3 regions of the Pseudomonas lundensis genome follow, and region 2 is predicted to be linked to each of the others. Evidence: predicted binding sites of a transcription regulator. Region 2 holds the regulator's gene; each other region holds the start of a gene.
The links. The regulator FliA, encoded in region 2, starts transcription of late flagellar genes. The targets are predictions, from matches to a motif close to CTAAAGTTTNNNNNNNNNNNGCCGNTAA.
Positions count from the first base shown of each region.

Region 1: a site for FliA is predicted at 1,794-1,821, ahead of IF654_RS12205 (methyl-accepting chemotaxis protein). Genes of this name have one in related genera too.
Region 3: a site for FliA is predicted at 5,192-5,219, ahead of IF654_RS05685 (flagellar protein MotY). Genes of this name have one in related genera too.

Region 1 is NZ_CP062158.2:2,609,980-2,616,539, forward strand. Features, by position in the region: gene IF654_RS12185 (LysR substrate-binding domain-containing protein) at 1-21, shown strand, start outside; gene IF654_RS12190 (MmcQ/YjbR family DNA-binding protein) at 33-377, shown strand; gene IF654_RS12195 (DUF1294 domain-containing protein) at 395-793, opposite strand; gene IF654_RS12200 (undecaprenyl-diphosphate phosphatase) at 829-1,659, opposite strand; gene IF654_RS12205 (methyl-accepting chemotaxis protein) at 1,949-3,583, shown strand; gene IF654_RS12210 (polyurethane esterase) at 3,632-5,479, opposite strand; gene IF654_RS12215 (TolC family outer membrane protein) at 5,493-6,560, opposite strand, start outside.
Region 2 is NZ_CP062158.2:3,117,824-3,124,383, reverse strand. Features, by position in the region: gene flhA (flagellar biosynthesis protein FlhA) at 1-529, shown strand, start outside; gene flhF (flagellar biosynthesis protein FlhF) at 540-1,853, shown strand; gene fleN (flagellar synthesis regulator FleN) at 1,973-2,806, shown strand; gene fliA (RNA polymerase sigma factor FliA) at 2,803-3,543, shown strand; gene IF654_RS14625 (chemotaxis response regulator CheY) at 3,751-4,122, shown strand; gene IF654_RS14620 (protein phosphatase CheZ) at 4,144-4,932, shown strand; gene IF654_RS14615 (chemotaxis protein CheA) at 4,944-6,560, shown strand, end outside.
Region 3 is NZ_CP062158.2:1,145,560-1,152,119, forward strand. Features, by position in the region: gene argF (ornithine carbamoyltransferase) at 1-746, opposite strand, end outside; gene grxD (Grx4 family monothiol glutaredoxin) at 1,136-1,477, shown strand; gene bfr (bacterioferritin) at 1,572-2,042, opposite strand; gene IF654_RS05665 (bacterioferritin-associated ferredoxin) at 2,242-2,460, opposite strand; gene IF654_RS05670 (peroxiredoxin) at 2,738-3,340, shown strand; gene rnt (ribonuclease T) at 3,412-4,083, opposite strand; gene pyrC (dihydroorotase) at 4,080-5,126, opposite strand; gene IF654_RS05685 (flagellar protein MotY) at 5,282-6,187, shown strand; gene IF654_RS05690 (argininosuccinate synthase) at 6,316-6,560, shown strand, end outside.

The DNA of each region.
Region 1 (6,560 bases), 510 kb from region 2:
TGTGGAGACAAGCTGCTATGAGCACCAACAGGATGAACAAGGACCAGATTGCTGATTTTTGCCGTCAGTTGCCCGGTGTCAAAGAAGATATCAAATGGGGAGGCGTGCAAGTGTTCTACGTCGACCAGAGCAAGATGTTTGCGCTGTTCAACCTGAATAAGGACGGGTTGTCGTTCAAGGTGGAGAAAGAGCTGTTTCTGGGGTATGTCGATCGGCCCGGTATACGCCCCTCCCCGTATTTGGCACGGGCGCACTGGATCAATATGCAGCCGCCCTACCCCATGGGCGCCGAGGAGCTGCAAGACTTGTTGCGCCGCGCCCACCAGTTGGTGGTAGCCAAACTGCCGAAAAAGCGTCAGATCGGGTTACTGCTCTGACGCGCTTTGGCTCAGAGCTACAAGTCCAGCAGGGTCATTTTCAAAAACAGCACATCGATCCAGATCGCCTGGTGCAAGGCCACAATCAGCCAGAACCAGATTTGAAACGAGACCTTGCGCGTCTTGTGGCGCAACAGTTGCTGGGCCACACACGCGCCGGGCCAGCCCCCCAACAGCTCAACGCCGTGCAAGACCTTCTCCGGGATGCGCCACTGGCCGGTTTTGGCTCGCTGCTTGTCATACCCGTACAGACCAAATGCCAGCACGCTGGTGACCAGATAGATCAGTAACGGTACGCGGCTGACCCCGGTAATCAACAATGTCGCCGCGCCGCCCAAGGGCAACGCGCACAGCGCTGCAAAAATAACGAGCTTGAACTTCAACCGGCGGATCGGGCCGTTGCCACGCTCAGGCATGCCCACGTAATCGCGACGTTCTCGGACTGATTTGTTCACGCAGCCGCCGCCGTCCAGTTAATCCAGCCAAACTGCCAAGTGGCGAGAATCAACAACCCGAACGCGATGCGGTACCAGGCGAACGCCGCGTAACTGTGGTTGGAAATGAACTTGAGCAACGCACGCACTGCAATCATGGCGAAGACAAACGAGGTCACAAAGCCAATCGCGAAGACGGGCAAATCGTCAGGCTGAAACAAGTGACGGTATTTGTAACCGGAGTACACCGCCGCCCCGACCATGGTCGGCATGGCCAGAAAGAATGAGAACTCAGTGGCCGCCTTGCGCGATAACCCGAACAGCAAGCCGCCAATAATCGTCGAGCCCGACCGCGAGGTGCCGGGGATCATGGCCAGGCACTGTGCAAAACCGATTTTTACCGCGTCTTTCCAGGTCATGTCATCGACGGTTTCGGCGTGAATCACGTGCTCACGGCGTTCCGCCCAGAGCATGATCACCCCGCCAATCACCAACGCAGCAGCCACGGTGATCGGGTTGAACAGGTAGTGGTGAATGGTGTCGGCAAAGATAATGCCCAGCACCACGGCGGGCAGCACGGCGATCATCAGGTTGACCGTGAAACGACGCGCCTTGGGCTGTGTGGGCAACCCGGTGACAACGTCCAGAATTTTGCGCCGGAACTCCCAGACCACGGCCAGGATGGCACCGAGCTGAATGATGATGTTGAACGCCATGGCTCGCTCACCACCGAAATTGAGCAAGTCTGCGACGATGATCTGGTGGCCTGTACTGGAGATGGGCAAAAATTCCGTCAGGCCTTCTACCACGCCGAGTATCAACGCCTGTGCGGCAGTCCAAAGATCCATTGTTCCCCCATGAAGCCCCGCATCGTGCCGGACTGATTATTGAAATGTGAGTGTGTGCAACCGCTGCCGCAGGTGGGTCACACGCGTGGATTTTCGCCAGTGCGATGTGAAAAAAGTGTCAGAAATCAAGAAACTTACAGGTTTTCCCGTTTCGGCCGAGATCCTATCAGACACATTCACTTTTCGCTGCTATGACATTAGACGCAAGTCGCATGGGCCCCGCCCGCAAAGCATGCTTGGATGCCCATGAGTGTCGACGACAAGAAGAAAAACAAGGAGTGACCGTTCTATGAATACCTTACGCAGGTTGTCTATCAGTCGTCGTTTGTGGCTGATTTTACTCGTGGCCATGGCCATGCTGCTGGCGTTGGGTTTGTTGATGCTTAAACAGATCCATGAAGACCTCTATCAGGGCAAAGTGCAGAAGACCCAACACGTGGTGCAGACGGCCAGCGGCATCCTGAACCACTACCACGGGCTTGAAACGGCCGGCACCTTGAGCCGTGAAGCCGCGCAACAGCAGGCGCTGGCTGTGGTCAGGCAGTTACGTTACGACCACGACGACTACTTCTGGATCAATGACCTGCGCCCCTACATGGTCATGCACCCCACCAACCCCAAGCTCGATGGCAAAGACCTCTCTGCGATCAAAGACCCCGACGGCTTTGCGCTCTTCAACGAGATGGCGACGCTGGCCAAGACCAAGGGCGCGGGCATGGTCGATTACCGCTGGCCGAAACCGGGCTCTGACGCCCCGGTGCAGAAAACGTCCTACGTGCAACTATTTGAGCCATGGGGGTGGGTCATCGGCTCCGGCGTGTACATCGACGACATGCAGGCCGAGTTCTGGGGCCAGGTCTGGAGAGCCTGCTGGGTCGGGCTGGGCATTGCGTTGATCATGGCCGCGCTGGTGACGCTGATAGCCCGCAGCATCGTGCGGCCCCTGCAAGAAGCCGTGCAGGCCATGGCCAACATTGCCAGCGGCGAGAGCGACCTGACCCGCAGCCTGGACACCCACGGCCAGGATGAACTGACCTCAATGGCGCAACACTTCAATGGCTTTGTTGCCAAATTGCGCAATGTGGTGGGTCATTTGCAGTCCACGGCCACGGCGCTGGATCAGTCGTCCACGCAAATGGGCCACGATGCCAGCGAGGCCCAGCAGCGTTGCCAGCAACAGGCGCTGCAAATGGATCAAGTGGCCACGGCGATCAACGAGGTCAGTTACGCCGTGCAGGACGTGGCCAAAAACGCCGAACACGCGGCCAGCGAAATGCGCGGCGCGCAGGACCAGGCGCAACAGGGCCAGCACAACATCGACAGCAGCTTGCAGCAGATAGACGACCTGTCCGGCACGATCAGTCAGGCGGTGGAGGTGATTCGCACGCTGGCCTCGCAAACCACAGACATCAGCACGGTGCTGGAAGTGATCCGCTCGATTGCCGAGCAAACCAACTTGCTGGCTCTGAACGCGGCCATTGAAGCGGCGCGCGCGGGTGAGCAGGGTCGCGGCTTCGCGGTGGTGGCGGACGAAGTGCGTTTGCTGGCCCAACGTACGCAAAAGTCGACCGCGGACATCCAGGCCATGATTGAGGGGCTGCAAAAACACTCTGAAGCGGCGGTCAACGTCATTGCCAGCAGCAGCCGTGCTTCCCAGCTGACGATCGAGCAAGCCACGCAGGCCGGGCAAAGTTTGAGCAGTATCGGTCAGGCGCTCACCAACCTGAACGGCCTCAACGCGTCGATTGCCAGTGCAACGCTGCAACAGTCGCATGTCGTAGAAGACATCAACCAGAACGTGACGCAAGCCGCCGGCTTGTCGCAAAGCACCGCTCAGGCGGCCGAGCAATCCAGTGTGGCCAGCCTGCACCTCAAAGAACTAAGCGTGCAACTCAACCAGTTACTGCGCCAGTTCAAGGTGTAAACACTGCAGCGGCGCAGGGTTTTCCTGCGCCGCTGCTCTCCCCCGCGTTCACGCAATCACGATCTCTGCGCCATTCAGCGTCGCCAGCCCGACGCCCACCAACGTCACCGAACTGTCCGCAAAACTGAGCACCGTGTCAGCTCCCACGGCACGGGCATGGGCCCGGTAATCCGCGTCGTAGCCACCTTCCACGCCCAGGAACACGAGCGTGTCGGTGGGCTGATAACCGAGCAGCGTGTCGTGACCGAACTGGCCGCTAAACACAAACGTGTTGTTGCCGCCCGCTGACTCCAGCCGATCATCGCCGCCGCCTGCGATAAACACATGCTGGCCCAGCGTGCCAATCAACCGGTCATCGGCACCCTGCCCGATCAGCCAGTCACCTTGTGTTGTGGCCTTGAGCGTACTGCTCTGCAGGCCGCCGTTCACCGAGTGGGCATAGTCGCTGCGCTGAGTGCCCGCCCACAGCCCATCATCGGCGATCCGGTGCGTAACCGGCTGACGAATGCCCAGCCACCCGGCTTCATCGCTTACCAACTGGCTGAGGTCACGGGTCAGGCTGAGACCGCCGTCAGTGTCGCGCACGTACAACGTGCCATGCCCGTCGTTCACCACCTCAACCGTGTGCAGTGCGCGTTGCAACTCCAGCGTATTCACGCCCTGGCCACCCAGAATGATGTTGTAGCCGCCACTGTCACGAAAGGTGTCGTTGCCGTCGCGGCCCTCCAGAAAATCATTGCCGCGCCCACCCTGAATCAAGTCATCGCTGTCGCTGCCGATGATGAACGTGCTGCCGGTGTGCGCTTGCGCATGGCGGTTGAGGTCCTGCACCCAGGTCGTTTCCCGCGCCGGGCCGGACAGATTGGCCACCACGAGGGTCGCGTCTTTATGGGTCAGGTGATAAAACGCCGAATCAAGGAGGCGGTTCAGGCCGTGGCCATAGCCGCTGGGCAGATGGCTGATCCAGGTCGAGACATTGACGATGGAGAACGGCAGCACATTCCACACCGTGGACGCGTAATGGTCGTTGAAGCTCACGATATTGTTGGTCGCCGACGGCAAAGGCGCGTCGTGTACGCCCAATGACGAGAAGGTGAAGTCCGATCCGTCCAGTGCCCGGAACACCGGGTCGTTTTCGTAACCGATGTTCAGCACGTTTTGCGTGGTTTCGCTTTGCGTGGGCGAGGCGAAGGCAATGTAGTTCGCCTCGCGATAAAACCCGGCCCAGCGTTCGTTGCTCAGGTCGGCCAGGCTGTTGACCGCCAGCCCGCCAAGGCTATGGCCGGTGACCAGTACATCGTTGCCGCTCAGCCCATGTGCCCGGGCAAACGTGGCGACGCTGCCCAGCAACCCGTCAAACGCCTGGCCGGTGTACTGGCGCGCGTAATCGTCGGGGCCGAAGGCAGCCAGCAGATCGCTGATGACATCGCCAAGGGCATCGGTAATCAACGACTCGCGCGGGCCACTGGTGCCGCGAAACCCGATGCCGATGGACGTCAACTGCCCATCGGCAGCATATTTGCCCATGATTTCGACTTGTGCCGTGTCATAGCCTTTTTGCTCGCCATAAAAGGTGCCGCGATGATCCACTTTGCCGGCATACCCCAACTGACCGGCACTGATGGGCGTCCATCCGGCCTTCTCAACGGCCTCGCGAGCCAGTTTTTCCGAGTCAGGGTTCCACGGGATGCCCGGCACCACGCCTTGCGAGTCCACCCCGCCCAACACGGCCGTGACCAGCGTCAGCGGTAAACCGACGCCCATCCCGTGCTTCTGATACCCCGCGTCAAACCCGTGATCGAGGTTGTGATAGCTGTACAACGTGAGGGCCAGTGCGTCTTGAACGAGTGCTGTTGAAGCGCTGTTGCCCACGTGTTTGTAGTCAAACACTGCCATGGTCTTGCCCTCCTCACGGATGAATCGGCTGCGCCCCAGCGCGCGGCACAAAGGCCTCATCGACCTTCGCCAGGTCCTGCTCACGCAGGGTGCCTGCGTAAAAATGCAATTTGGTCCATGCCAACAAGTAGTCGTAGCGCGTCTGCGCCAGATCGCGGCGCGTGCTGTAGAGCTGCTGCTCAGCGTTCAGGGCATCGAGGTTGACCCGCTCTCCGCCCAGAATGCTTTGCCGGGTCGAGACCACCAGCGCCTCGGCTGAGGTCAGGGCTTTCTGATACGCCCGTAGTTTGCTGACCCCCGACTGACACGCGTTGAATTGGCGACGCAACTCAATCAGGGTTTCCCGGGTTTTACCTTCCAGTTCGTATTCGACCTGCGACAGGTTGCTGCGGGCTTGGCGCACGGACGCCGATACGCCACCGCCCGAATACAGGGGCAGACTGATTTCAATGCCAATGGTGTTGGTGTCATAACGCTGGTTGTAGGTATTACCGCTTTCGGACTCCATCTTGCGCACGCTGGCGTAAGCATTGAGTTTGGGCAGATGCCCGGCCCGGTTGCGCTCCACCTCGTAGCGCGCCACGTCCAGGGCTTCGCGCTGGGAGGCCAGCACCGGGTTATTGGCCAGCGCGATTTCGTGCCATGTCGAAAAGTTACCGGGCTCCAGCGCGAAGGGGTTGAAGCCAGGCGCCAAGGGGATCAACTGATCGATATCGACCGTCGGCTGGCCTATCAGGGCGCCCAGCTCGCGCAAGGCTGCGTCCTGCTCATCCTGGGCCTGAATTTCTTCGGCGGTGGCCAGTTCGTAGCGCGATTCGGCTTCAAGAATATCCGTGCGGGTGCCTTCACCCTGACGAAACATGTGCTCGTTTTGTCGGAATTGTTGCTCGTAGGCTTTTTTCTTCGCCCGTGCGTTATCGATTTGATCCTGCGCAAACAAGGCCTGGGTGTAATGGGTCAAGACGCGTACCAACAGTTCCTGACTCTTGCTGCGAAATGTCTCGTTCGCGAACAACGTTTGCGCCACGCCCTTGCGGTAATTGGCGTACGCCTCGTAGTCAATCAGTGGCTGCTGGAGCAA
Region 2 (6,560 bases):
AGAGCTGGTGCCAGGTGTGCTGAGCTTGTCGCAGCTGCTCAAAGTGTTGCAGGCGCTGTTGGCCGAACAGGTGCCGGTGCGCGACATTCGCAGTATTGCCGAAGCCGTCGCGAACAATGCGCACAAGAGTCAAGATACCGCCGCTTTGGTGGCCGCCGTGCGGGTTGGTTTGTCCCGCGCCATCGTCCAAAGCATTGTAGGCGTTGAGTCTGAGCTGCCAGTTATCACGCTGGAGCCAAGGTTGGAACAAATATTGCTCAATAGTCTGCAGAAGGCAGGGCAAGGTCAGGAAGAGGGCGTTCTGCTGGAGCCGAGCATGGCTGAAAAACTGCAGCGTTCGTTGATCGACGCCGCACAACGCCAAGAGATGCAAGGCAATCCGGTGATCCTGCTGGTGGCCGGTCCGGTCCGCGCGATGTTGTCGCGGTTTGGCCGTTTGGCCGTGCCGAACCTGCATGTGCTGGCGTACCAGGAAATCCCTGACAACAAGCAAGTCACCATCGTTGCGACAGTAGGCCCGAACGGCTGAGGTTTGGTTTATGCAAGTGAAGCGTTTTTTCGCCGCCGATATGCGTCAGGCCATGAAACTGGTTCGTGATGAGCTGGGGGCTGATGCCGCCATTATTGGTAACCGCCGCATTGCTGGCGGTGTTGAGTTGACCGCTGCGCTGGACTACAAGTTGTCCGCGCTGGCGCCCCGTGTGCCGAATGTCGAACTCGAAGAAGAGCTGCGCAAGACCCAGTCGCGCATTGTGTCGGCCCAGGCCGAGTTGAGCATGCGCGCTGAGGGCGAGTCGGATGTCAGTCGGCAATTGTTTGCCGGTTTGCCCCTGACCGCCGCCGAGCCACTGATCGAGCCGACGTTCGACGAGCCGCCACGTCCCGCAGCCCCGGCCGCGCCGAGCATGGACCAACGCGCCTTCGACACCATGCGCTTTGAACTCAATGGCTTGCGCGAGTTGCTCGAAGTGCAGTTGGGGTCGTTGGCCTGGAATCAGTTGCAAGGCAGCAAACCGGCACAAGCCAATCTGTGGCGCCGTTTGCAGCGCATCGGCTTGTCCGGCCCGCTGGCCCGCGACTTGCTGGAGCAAGTGACCGAGATTGAAGAGCCGCGTCAGGCCTGGCGCATGCTGTTGGCCCATTTGGCCCGCATGATCGCCACCCCTGAAGTCGAACCGCTTGAAGACGGCGGCGTGATTGCCATGGTCGGCCCGGCAGGCATGGGCAAGACCACCACACTGGCCAAGCTGGCGGCGCGTTATGTGCTCAAGTACGGCGCGCAAAACATTGCGCTGGTGAGCATGGACAGTTACCGGATTGGCGCGCAGGAGCAACTCAAAACCCTGGGCCGCATCCTCAATGTGCCCGTCACGCATGTGGCGCCCGGCCAGTCGCTGGGGCAAACCCTGGAGCCGCTGGTGCGCAAGCGCGTGGTGCTGGTGGACACGGCGGGCCTGCAAGCCAGTGACCCGGCGTTGCGCCTGCAGCTCGAAAGCCTGGCGGGGCGCGGCATCAAGTCCAAAAACTATTTGGTATTGGCCACCACCAGCCAGAAACAAGTGCTGGCGGCGGCGTACCACAGTTATAAACGTTGCGGGCTGGCCGGTTGCATCCTGACCAAACTGGATGAGACGGCGAGCCTTGGTGAAGTGTTGAGTCTGGCCATCAGCCACGAGCTGCCAGTGGCCTATCTCACGGACGGTCCGCGTATCCCGGACGATCTCCATCTGCCGCGTCGTCACCAGTTGGTGAGCCGTGCGGTGAGTGTGCAAATGCAGGAAGAACCCAGCGAAGAGGCCATGGCCGACATGTTCGCTGATATCTACCACAGCCCTTCCAAACGGGTCGGCTGAGGCAGTGATGATTACGTTGGAATGTACCTACATTGATGGTCTGCACATCCTGTTCCCGTTGAGGAACCCGCAGCCAGCCTCTGTAGCCGCGTCTAAGTAAGACAAGGTAAAGAAAGATCATGGGCAGCATGCATCCCGTACAGGTGATCGCAGTGACCGGCGGCAAGGGTGGCGTCGGTAAAACTAACGTTTCAGTCAACTTGTCGCTGGCTCTTGCCGAGCTGGGCAGACGAGTGATGTTACTGGACGCTGACCTGGGGTTGGCGAACGTCGACGTACTGCTGGGGCTGACCCCCAAATACACCCTGGCCGATGTGGTCGAGGGCCGTTGCGAGCTGCGCGATGTGCTGCTGCCTGGCCCCGGCGGGATTCGCATCGTGCCCGCGGCGTCGGGCACCCAAAGCATGGTTCACCTGAGCCCGGCCCAGCATGCGGGGCTGATTCAGGCCTTCAGCGAGATCGGTGACAACCTGGACGTGCTGGTGATCGACACCGCCGCCGGGATTGGCGAATCGGTGGTCAGCTTTGTGCGCGCCGCGCAGGAAGTGCTGCTGGTGGTGTGCGACGAACCGACCTCGATCACCGATGCGTATGCGTTGATCAAGTTGCTGAACCGCGATTACGGCATGAACCGCTTCCGGGTGTTGGCCAACATGGCCCAGAGCCCGCAGGAAGGGCGCAACCTGTTCGCCAAGCTGACCAAAGTCACCGACCGCTTTCTGGACGTCGCCCTGCAATACGTAGGCGCCGTGCCGTACGACGAATGTGTGCGCAAGGCAGTGCAAAAGCAGCGCGCTGTGTACGAAGCGTTCCCGCGCTCCAAATGCTCGCTGGCGTTCAAGGCCATTGCACAGAAAGTTGACACCTGGCCATTGCCTGCCAATCCCCGTGGGCACCTGGAGTTCTTTGTTGAGCGTCTGGTGCAGCAAACCAATGTAGGTACGTCTCCATGACAGCAAGCGGCTATCGCATGTACAGCAAGTCATCGCGCGACAGCCAGTACGAGCTGATCGAACGCTACGCCCCTTTGGTCAAACGCATTGCGTACCACCTGCTGGCGCGTCTGCCGGCCAGTGTGCAGGTTGAAGACTTGATTCAGGCCGGGATGATCGGCCTGCTCGAAGTGTCGACCAAATACGACGCCAGCAAAGGTGCAAGTTTCGAAACCTACGCGGGTATTCGTATCCGTGGCGCGATGCTTGATGAAGTGCGAAAGGGCGACTGGGCTCCACGCTCGGTCCACCGCAATACGCGCATGGTCAGCGACGCAATTCGGGCAATTGAAGCAAAAACCGGCTGTGACGCTAAAGATCACGAAGTTGCGGCCGAACTCAATTTAAGCCTTGATGATTATTACGCCATTTTGAATGACACCCTGGGCAGCCGCCTGTTCAGCTTCGACGACCTGTTGCAGGACGGCGAGCATGAAGGGCTGCACGAGGACGGCGCCAGTGCTCACCTTGAGCCGTCGCGTGACCTGGAAGACGAACGTTTCCAGGGCGCGTTGGCCGAGGCCATCGCCAACTTGCCGGAACGCGAGCGGCTGGTGCTGGCGCTGTACTACGACGAAGAACTCAACCTCAAGGAAATCGGTGAGGTGCTGGGCGTGAGCGAGTCGCGTGTCAGCCAGTTGCACAGCCAGTGTGCCGCGCGTTTGCGCGGGCGCCTGGCGGAATGGCGAGCGCGCTGAGACGCCGCCGTCCACACGATTTACCCCCTGTAGCCGCTGCCGCAGGCTGCGATAAGGCCGCAAGACCTTCTGTCACAGACGGTCGCTGCATCCGCGTCGCAGTCGGCGGTGGCGGCTACAGGGTTAAGGTTTACTGAATTGATTGAATGGCGCGCCCAGGTGCTGGACGCGTTTTAAGACTGCTTGGAGGTCGAATTGGACAAGAATATGAAAATCCTCATCGTTGATGATTTTTCGACGATGCGGCGGATCATTAAAAACCTGCTGCGTGACCTGGGGTTCACCAACACCGTTGAGGCCGATGATGGCACCACGGCGATACCGATCCTCAATCAAGGTCATATCGACTTTCTGGTGACTGACTGGAACATGCCGGGCATGACCGGCATCGATCTGCTGCGCCACGTGCGCGCGGATGAAAAACTCAAGCACATGCCCGTGCTGATGGTGACGGCCGAAGCCAAGCGCGAGCAAATCATCGAAGCGGCGCAAGCCGGTGTTAACGGCTATGTCGTCAAGCCGTTCACTGCGCTGGCACTCAAAGAGAAGATCGAAAAAATCTTCGAACGCATCGGTTGATCGACTCGCCACGGGGGCGTTATGGAGCATAAAGAGGCTAGCCAGGGCGATTTTGAATCGACCTTGAAAAAACATGCTCGCGAGTTGGTCGACAGCCTTGAAAAAGGCCAGTTTGGCGACGCCGTGCAGCTGATTCACGAATTGAACCAGACCCGCGACCGGGGCCTGTACCGCGAAGTCGGCAAGCTGACGCGCGAGCTGCACAGTGCAATCGTCAACTTCCACATTGACCCGCACATGCCGCAAGCCGAAGAAGTGTCGCAGATCACGGATGCCACGGAACGGTTGTCGTATGTTGTGCGCTTAACGGAAGCGGCGGCCAACCGCACCATGGACCTGGTGGAGAACAGCACGCCCGTGGTCAATGGCCTGGGCGCTGAAGCCAAAACCTTGAGCGCAGAGTGGGGACGCTTCATGCGTCGCGAGCTCAGTGCCGAGGAGTTTCGGGATCTGGCGCGTCGGGTTGACGGTTTTCTGACGCGTAGCGAAGAAGAAAGCCACGTGGTCGCCGCCAACCTGAATGACATTTTGCTGGCTCAGGATTACCAGGACCTCACCGGTCAGGTGATCAAGCGGGTCACGCAGCTGGTGACTGAAGTTGAAAGCAATCTGCTCAAACTGGTGTTGATGGCCAGTCAGGTTGACCGTTTCGCAGGGATCGAGCATGACCGCGAAGCACTGCGGGCAGAAAATAATCCGCAAAAAAACCTGGCGCAGGGTGAAGGTCCGCAGATTCATGCCGATAAGCGTGATGACGTCGTGTCCGGTCAGGACGATGTAGACGATTTGCTTTCAAGTCTTGGATTCTAAGGAGCACGTACATGAGCTTCGGCGCCGATGAAGAAATCCTTCAGGATTTCCTGGTTGAAGCCGGCGAAATTCTAGAGCAGTTGTCCGAACAACTGGTCGAGCTGGAAAGCCGACCGGATGATGCCGACCTGCTCAATGCAATTTTTCGCGGTTTTCACACTGTAAAAGGGGGCGCCGGCTTCCTCCAGCTCAACGAGCTGGTGGAGTGCTGTCACATCGCCGAGAACGTGTTCGACATCTTGCGCAAGGGTGAGCGACACGTCGATTCGGAGCTGATGGACGTGATCCTGGAAGCGCTGGACGCGGTCAACGGCATGTTCAGTGAAGTGCGCGAGCGCGCACCGATCACCGCCGCGACGCCGGAGTTGCTGGCTGCGCTGGCGCGCCTGGCCGAGCCCGCAGCGGCACCCGCCGCCCCGGAGCCCGTGGCCGTGGCGCCTGCGTCAGAACCGGTGGCCGCAGACAGCGGTGACATCACCGATAACGAATTCGAGCTGTTGCTGGACTCGCTCAATGCAGTCAAAGCGCAAGCGGCGGCGGGCGGGGCGGCGACGCCTGTGGCCACGCCTGAGCAGGCGGCATCCGCCCCGGGCAGCGACGAAATTTCTGACGCCGAGTTTGAGTCCCTGCTGGACCAATTGCACGGCAAAGGCCAGTTTGCGCCGGACGCCGTGGCTGCGACGCCCGCCGCTCAACCGGTGGAACCGGCCGCGCCCGCCAGCAACGAAATCACCGACGACGAATTCGAAGCCTTGCTCGATCAGTTGCACGGTAAAGGGTCGTTCAGTGCCGATGCACTGGATGCCTCTGCTCCTGCGGCCCCTGCGGCTGTCGCGCCGGCTGATGCGGCACCGGCCAACCCGGACCACATCTCCGACCACGAATTTGAATCGTTGCTCGACGAGTTGCACGGTAAGGGCAAGTTCACGGAAGTCCCTGCCCAGCCGGCTGCGGCCAAGCCCGCGCCAGCGCCTGCAGCGGCGGCGGCCGTGGCAAGCAAGCCTGAACCGGCAGCGCGCCCGGTCGCTCCGGCCCGCGCTGTAGCGGCCCACCCGGACAAACCGGCGGCTTCGGAAGCAGAAACCACGGTGCGGGTCGACACGGCGCGCCTGGACGACATCATGAACATGGTCGGCGAGCTGGTGCTGGTGCGTAACCGTCTGGTGCGCCTGGGCCTCAACAGCAATGACGAAGCCATGTCCAAGGCGGTGTCCAACCTCGACGTGGTGACCGCCGACCTGCAAACCGCGGTGATGAAGACCCGGATGCAGCCGATCAAGAAAGTGTTCGGCCGTTTCCCGCGGCTGGTTCGCGATTTGGCGCGTCAGCTCAAGAAAGAAATCACCCTTGAGCTGGTGGGCGAAGAAACCGATCTGGACAAGAACCTGGTCGAGGCCCTGGCCGACCCGCTGGTCCACTTGGTGCGCAACGCGGTCGACCACGGTTGTGAAACCCCGGAAGAACGCGAAGCGGCAGGCAAGTCCCGTTGCGGCAAGGTGATCCTCTCGGCCGAACAGGAAGGCGACCACATCCTGCTGTCCATCTCCGATGACGGCAAAGGCATGGACGCCAATATTCTGCGCGGCATTGCCGTGAAGAAAGGCCTGATGGACAAGGACGCCGCCGAT
Region 3 (6,560 bases), 2.0 Mb from region 2:
AGATCCAGCAGTGCCTTGTTGACCTGATAAGGCGCGAACTGCTTCAGACGCTTGGCGGTTTCTTCTTCCTGACCCATGGAGGTCCAGACGTCGGTACTGACCAGGTGGGCGCCGGTTACTGCGTCTTGCGGGGCGCGTACGATGGTGACGCGTTCGCCTGCCTGGGCCACGAACTCGGGGTTCGGTTCATAGCCTTCAGGGCAGGCGATGCGCAGCTGGAAGTCGAACTGGATGGCTGCTTCTATATAGCTGTTGCACATGTTGTTGCCGTCCCCGATCCAAGCCACGGTCTTGCCTTTGATCGAGCCGCGGTGTTCCAGAAACGTTTGCATGTCGGCCAGCAATTGGCACGGGTGCAGATCGTCTGACAGACCATTGATCACTGGGACGCGAGAATTGGCTGCGAATTCGGTCAGGGTGCTGTGGGCGAAGGTACGGATCATCACGGCATCCAGCATGCGTGACATGACGATTGCGCAGTCGCCGATGGGTTCGCCACGCCCCAGTTGGGTGTCACGCGGCGACAGGAAGATCGCCTGGCCGCCGAGCTGGATCATGCCCGCTTCAAAGGACAAACGGGTGCGGGTGGACGATTTTTCGAAAATCATGCCCAGTACACGGTTTTTCAGCGGTTCGAAAAGCACGCCGCGATTGCGCAGGTCCTTGAGCTCGATGCCTCGACGAATCACGCTGCTAAGCTCTTCGGGCGTGCAATCCATCAGGGAGAGAAAGTGCCTTGCGCTCATCATTAACTACCTTCTTTTGCAACGACTGCAGATGCTCAAAGCCAGGTTTTTCAGAAAAACGGGCGAGACCTGCGGCGCTAGCCGCACGTGGCGACGAAATAGGGGAAGGCGCGATCTTATAAGGAAATGTCGCGTCTTGCCAATAAGGGTGTTGTTTGGGAGGTTTCAGGCGCTGTGTACGCGGCATGAGCGCGTGCACTTTAAGCACTAATGGGTGGATTACCTGCCCTCAGCGACCCATTTGTACACTGCCCTGCCATGGGTTGGCAATTGATGGGCAGCAGATGCAGACTATCGTCGGTGGGGGAGACCGAGCGTGGTGCCTGGGTTTCCGTTACAATGCGCCACCGTGCCGACAACTGAGTCGGAAAGTTCAGCCGAGGTGCTCCATGGATATCATCGAAACGATCAAAGAACAGATTGCCAACAACACCATTCTGCTCTACATGAAAGGCTCACCGAATGCCCCGCAGTGCGGCTTTTCGGCCAAAGCTGCTCAGGCCGTAATGGGCTGTGGTGAAAAGTTCGCTTACGTGGACATCCTGCAGAACCCAGAGATTCGTGCCAATTTGCCCAAGTACGCTAACTGGCCGACCTTCCCGCAACTGTGGGTAGGTGGCGAGCTGGTGGGCGGCAGCGACATCATGGCGGAGATGTTTGCCAATGGTGAGCTGCAAACCCTGATCAAGGATGCCGCCGCTAAAGCCGCAGCCGCCAAGACCGAAGCCTAAGGGTCTTTGCGCGCGAGTTTGAATAAATTAGCGCGCATTAAAAACCCCGCCACTGTTTAGACAGGGCGGGGTTTTTTATTGGCTGAGGTTTGGTTTATTCACCCATCTGCGATTGCAGATAGTTCTCAAGACCCACTTTATCTATCAGGCCAAGCTGAGTTTCCAGCCAGTCAATATGTTCTTCTTCAGACTCCAGAATGTCTTCTAGAAGTTCTCGGCTACCAAAGTCGCCCACAACTTCGCAGTGTGCGATGGCTGCTTTCAGATCGGCATGGCCGGTGCGCTCAATGCGCAGGTCGCACTCAAGCATCTCCTTGGTGTGCTCGCCGATGTGCAGCTTGCCCAGGTCCTGCACGTTAGGCAGGCCTTCCAGGAAGAGAATGCGTTTGATCAGCTTATCCGCGTGTTTCATCTCATCGATGGACTCGTGGTATTCGTGAGCACCCAACTTTTCCAGGCCCCAATCTTGATACATGCGCGCATGCAAGAAGTACTGATTGATTGCGACCAACTCGTTGCCGAGAATTTTGTTGAGGTGCTGAATGACTGAAATGTCGCCTTTCATCGCGAGGGCCTGCCTTAATGAACTGTATATGCGCAAGAGTTTGATCTGCACACTTACACCTGTCAAACCTAAGTATTTGAATAATAAATGAAAATTAATCGGAATAAGAATGTTTGTATTCCGCGTCTAGGCCCTAAGCACTTGAATTAAAGGCATAAAAAAACCGGACATCATGTCCGGTTCTCTTTAAATGGCTACATCAGGCGACTGAAAATTCTGCCGGGTAACTCATGGCTGCCTGGCTGGCTTGCAGGGAAGACAGGGTTTCGCGCACCACTTGCTTGGCCAGACACGCACATTTGCCACATTGACTGGCAACACCGGTCGCTTCGCGAACTTCACGGTAGCTGCAGCAACCTTCATAGATTGCGTCTCGGATTTTTCCATCAGTGACGCCAGTGCAGAGGCAAACGTACATAAATAAGAACCATCGCTGGTTGGGATTCAATGCGAAGGATCTTAATGTTAACGAGAATGATTGTCAAAGCAACTTAGGTCTCGATTGCAGGTTTAATGCCTGATGCTGACGAACGGTGCCACGCCTAACCCGGGTGGCTTTAAAAAAGGGGGGAGGCCGGACCCGACGAGCGGTGTATGATGGCCGATCTTTTTTCATGCGCGAGCTGATTGTTAACCGTGTCATTACCCATGACTGGCCAGCTCCCGTTTACCACGCTGCACATCAGGAGATATCCATGAGCGTACTCGTAGGCAAACAAGCCCCTGACTTCACCGTCGCCGCCGTTCTGGGCAATGGCGAAATCGTTGATAGCTTTACGCTGTCCACCGCGATCAAAGGCAAATACGGCCTGGTGTTCTTCTACCCGCTGGACTTCACATTCGTTTGCCCGTCCGAGCTGATTGCTCTGGACCACCGCATTCCTGAGTTCAAAGCCCGTAACGTAGAAGTGGTGGCAGTCTCCATCGACTCTCACTTCACCCATAACGCATGGCGCAACACGCCGGTAAACAACGGCGGTATCGGTCAGGTGCAATACACCATGGCAGCCGATATGAAGCACGAAATCTGCAAAGCCTACGATGTTGAATCTGAAGGCGGTGTCGCTTTCCGTGGCGCATTCCTGATCGATGACAAGGGCATCGTTCGTTCGCAGATCGTGAATGACCTGCCTCTGGGCCGCAACATGGACGAGCTGCTGCGTCTGGTTGACGCCCTGCAATTCCACGAAGAGCACGGCGAAGTGTGCCCTGCGAACTGGAAAAAAGGCGACAAAGGCATGACGGCTTCCACCGCGGGCGTAGCGGCTTACCTGTCCGAAAATGCTGACAAGCTGTAAGCGTCGGTTGAGGGCATAAAAAAACCGGACGTTATGTCCGGTTTTTTTATGCAGGAGAGAAAGTCCCGGACTCAGTCGTCGAAATCTTTCCAACCGCCCATTTGCTTCCAGCTGTTGACGATGCCACAGAACAGCTCTGCTGTTTTTTCTGTGTCATAACGCGCCGAATGCGCTTCCCGCCCATCGAAGTCGATGTCAGCAGCCTGACAGGCTTTGGCGAGTACAGTCTGGCCGTACGCCAGGCCAGCCAGTGTGGCGGTGTCGAAGCTCGAGAACGGATGGAACGGGTTGCGTTTCATGTCCAGTCGAGCAACGGCAGCGTTCAGGAAGCCGAGATCAAAACTGCTGTTATGGCCAACCAGGATGGCGCGTTTACAGCCATTGGCTTTCAAGGCTTTGCGCACACCGCGGAAGATGTCAGTCAGGGCTGTTTCTTCGCTGACAGCCATGCGCAACGGGTGATCCAGCTTGATACCGGTGAACTCCAGCGCAGCCGGTTCAATGTTGGCGCCTTCGAACGGTTCCACGCGGTGGAAATACGTGTGTTCAGGGAACACGAAGCCTTTCTCGTCCATGCCGATCGTGACCGCTGCGATTTCCAGCAATGCATCGGTTGAGCTGTTGAAACCGCCGGTTTCAACATCGATTACCACTGGCAGGTAACCGCGAAAGCGCTCAGCCATGGGGTGACGTGGGCCGCCATGCCCGCCTTCATGTTCATCGTCGAAATGGTCGTCACTCACAGCTGTTCCTCCAGCAGGCGCCAGCGCAGTTTTTCACCGGCGCGCAGCGGGATTACGGTCAGCTCACCGAACGGCAGGCTGGTTGGGGCAGTCCACTCCTGGCGAACCAGTGTGATGTGTTCGGTGCTGGGTGCCAGTCCGTAGAAGCGAGGTCCGTTGAGGCTGGCAAAAGCCTCCAGCTTGTCCAGCGCATTACGCTGTTCAAAGGCTTCGGCGTACAACTCGATAGCTGCGTAGGAGGTGTAGCAACCGGCGCAGCCACAGGCCGCTTCTTTGGCGTGCTGGGCATGCGGTGCGGAGTCGGTCCCCAGGAAGAACTTCTCGCTACCGCTGGTTGCTGCATCGAGCAGGGCATGCTGATGAGTATTGCGCTTCAGGATCGGCAAGCAATAGAAGTGCGGGCGTATCCCCCCCACCAGCATATGGTTGCGGTTGTAAAGCAGGTGGTGAGCAGTAATCGTTGCGGCGACTTGACTGGACGCTTCGTTGACGAACTGCACGGCATCCGCAGTGGTGATGTGTTCGAACACCACTTTGAGCGTCGGAAAACGCTCTACAACACGGCGCATGTGCTCGTCGATGAAGATTTTCTCGCGATCAAATACATCCACATCGGTGCGTGTCACTTCGCCGTGAATCAGCAAGGGCATACCGACTTCAGCCATGGTTTCCAGCACCGGGAAAATAGCGTCAATACTGGTGACGCCAGAGTCGGAGTTGGTCGTTGCGCCTGCAGGATATAACTTTGCAGCGTGTACGAAGCCACTGGATTTGGCTGTGCGAATGTCTTCAGGCTGCGTGCGATCGGTCAGATAGAGCACCATCAGCGGCTCGAAGCGGCTACCCGCAGGGCGAGCGGCCAAAATGCGCTGGCGATAGGCATCAGCTTCGGCTGCGTTACGCACCGGAGGCACCAGGTTGGGCATGATGATGGCGCGGCCAAAAGTGCGCGCTACATCCGCGACAGTGTGAGGCAACACAGCACCATCTCGAAGATGTATGTGCCAGTCATCGGGACGCAGAAGGGTCAGGCGGTCGGACATTGGGGATTCCAGGCGGGTCAAACTGAGGCGAATCCTACCGGAAAACACTCAGTCAGGCACTCGCTATCAAGTTTTGCGGCGCTTAACCGATATCTTTTGAGAATGTCGTCTATCTGTTTGCTGTTTTTTTGCAGTACAAGCCTGTGGAGCCGCCCGTGCGCCAGCGTTATCTAGCCCTACTCAGTATGTTTGCCAGCCTGCCTGCCATGGCCCTGACTTTCCAGACCCGTCTGGAGAATATCGAGTGGAAGGTGGAAGGTGACAAATTCGAGTGCCGTCTGATTCAGCCCATCACGGACTTCGGTTCCGGGGTTTTCGTGCGCCGTGCGGGTGAACAGGCCATTTTTCGCCTGAATGCCTTCAACGCCATGCTCGGTGAGGGTTCTGCCACGTTGCTGGCTGCCGCAGCTCCCTGGCAGCCGGGGCGCGGAGATATCAACCTTGGCTCGGTACGGATTGGTCGGGGTCAGGTATTGTTCAACAGTTCCCAGGCACAGGCCGCAAGCCTGGTGCGCGGTTTGCTGGAGGGGCGCACTCCCTTGGTCAGGCATTATTCCTCGACCAGCGGAACGTCCGAGGTTCGTTTGCTCCCCGTCAAGTTTCGTCAGGCGTACAGCGATTACGAAGCCTGTACGACCAAACTGTTACCCAAAAACTTTGAACAGGTACGTCAAAGCCAGATCGGTTTTCCCGGGGGAGGGATCGATCTGGACAATCAGGCGCGGGCAAACTTGCAGGTCATGGTGGAATACATGAAGGCAGATCCTTCGGTAAACCACATCACGCTGGATGGGCACTCGGACAACTCCGGCAATCGTCTGACCAATCGTGATTTGTCCCGGCGCCGAGCCTTGGCCGTGATGGATTTCTTCAAAGAAAACGGGATTCAAGAGTCGCAAATTACCCTGCGGTTTCACGGAGAACAGTACCCGTTGGTGCGCAATTCCAACGCTGCGAATCGGGCAAAAAATCGCCGTGTCAGCGTGCGGCTTGAACGGGTCCCCGCGCCGGAAAAAACCACTTCCCCTGTAGGCACCACAAACCCTGCAAGCGTCTCTTAAAGCAGTCACCGTCGTCGCGCTATTGAAACTAACTGTCGCTTTGTCGTCTTAAGCTGTCGCGCCTCTGTAATTTCTGCAACTTGAGCGGTAGACTGTTCGGCTTTTCGAACAACCCGTGGAGTGATGGCATGGCGGACGTAAACAAGGTCGTTCTGGCTTATTCGGGCGGCCTGGACACTTCGGTGATCCTGAAGTGGCTGCAGGATACTTATAACTGTGAAGTCGTAACCTTTACCGCTGACCTGGGTCAGGGTGAAGAGGTCGAACCTGCACGTGCCAAGGCGCAAGCCATGGGCGTCAAGGAAATCTATATTGACGACCTGCGCGAAGAGTTTGTTCGAGACTTCGTGTTCCCGATGTTCCGCGCCAATAC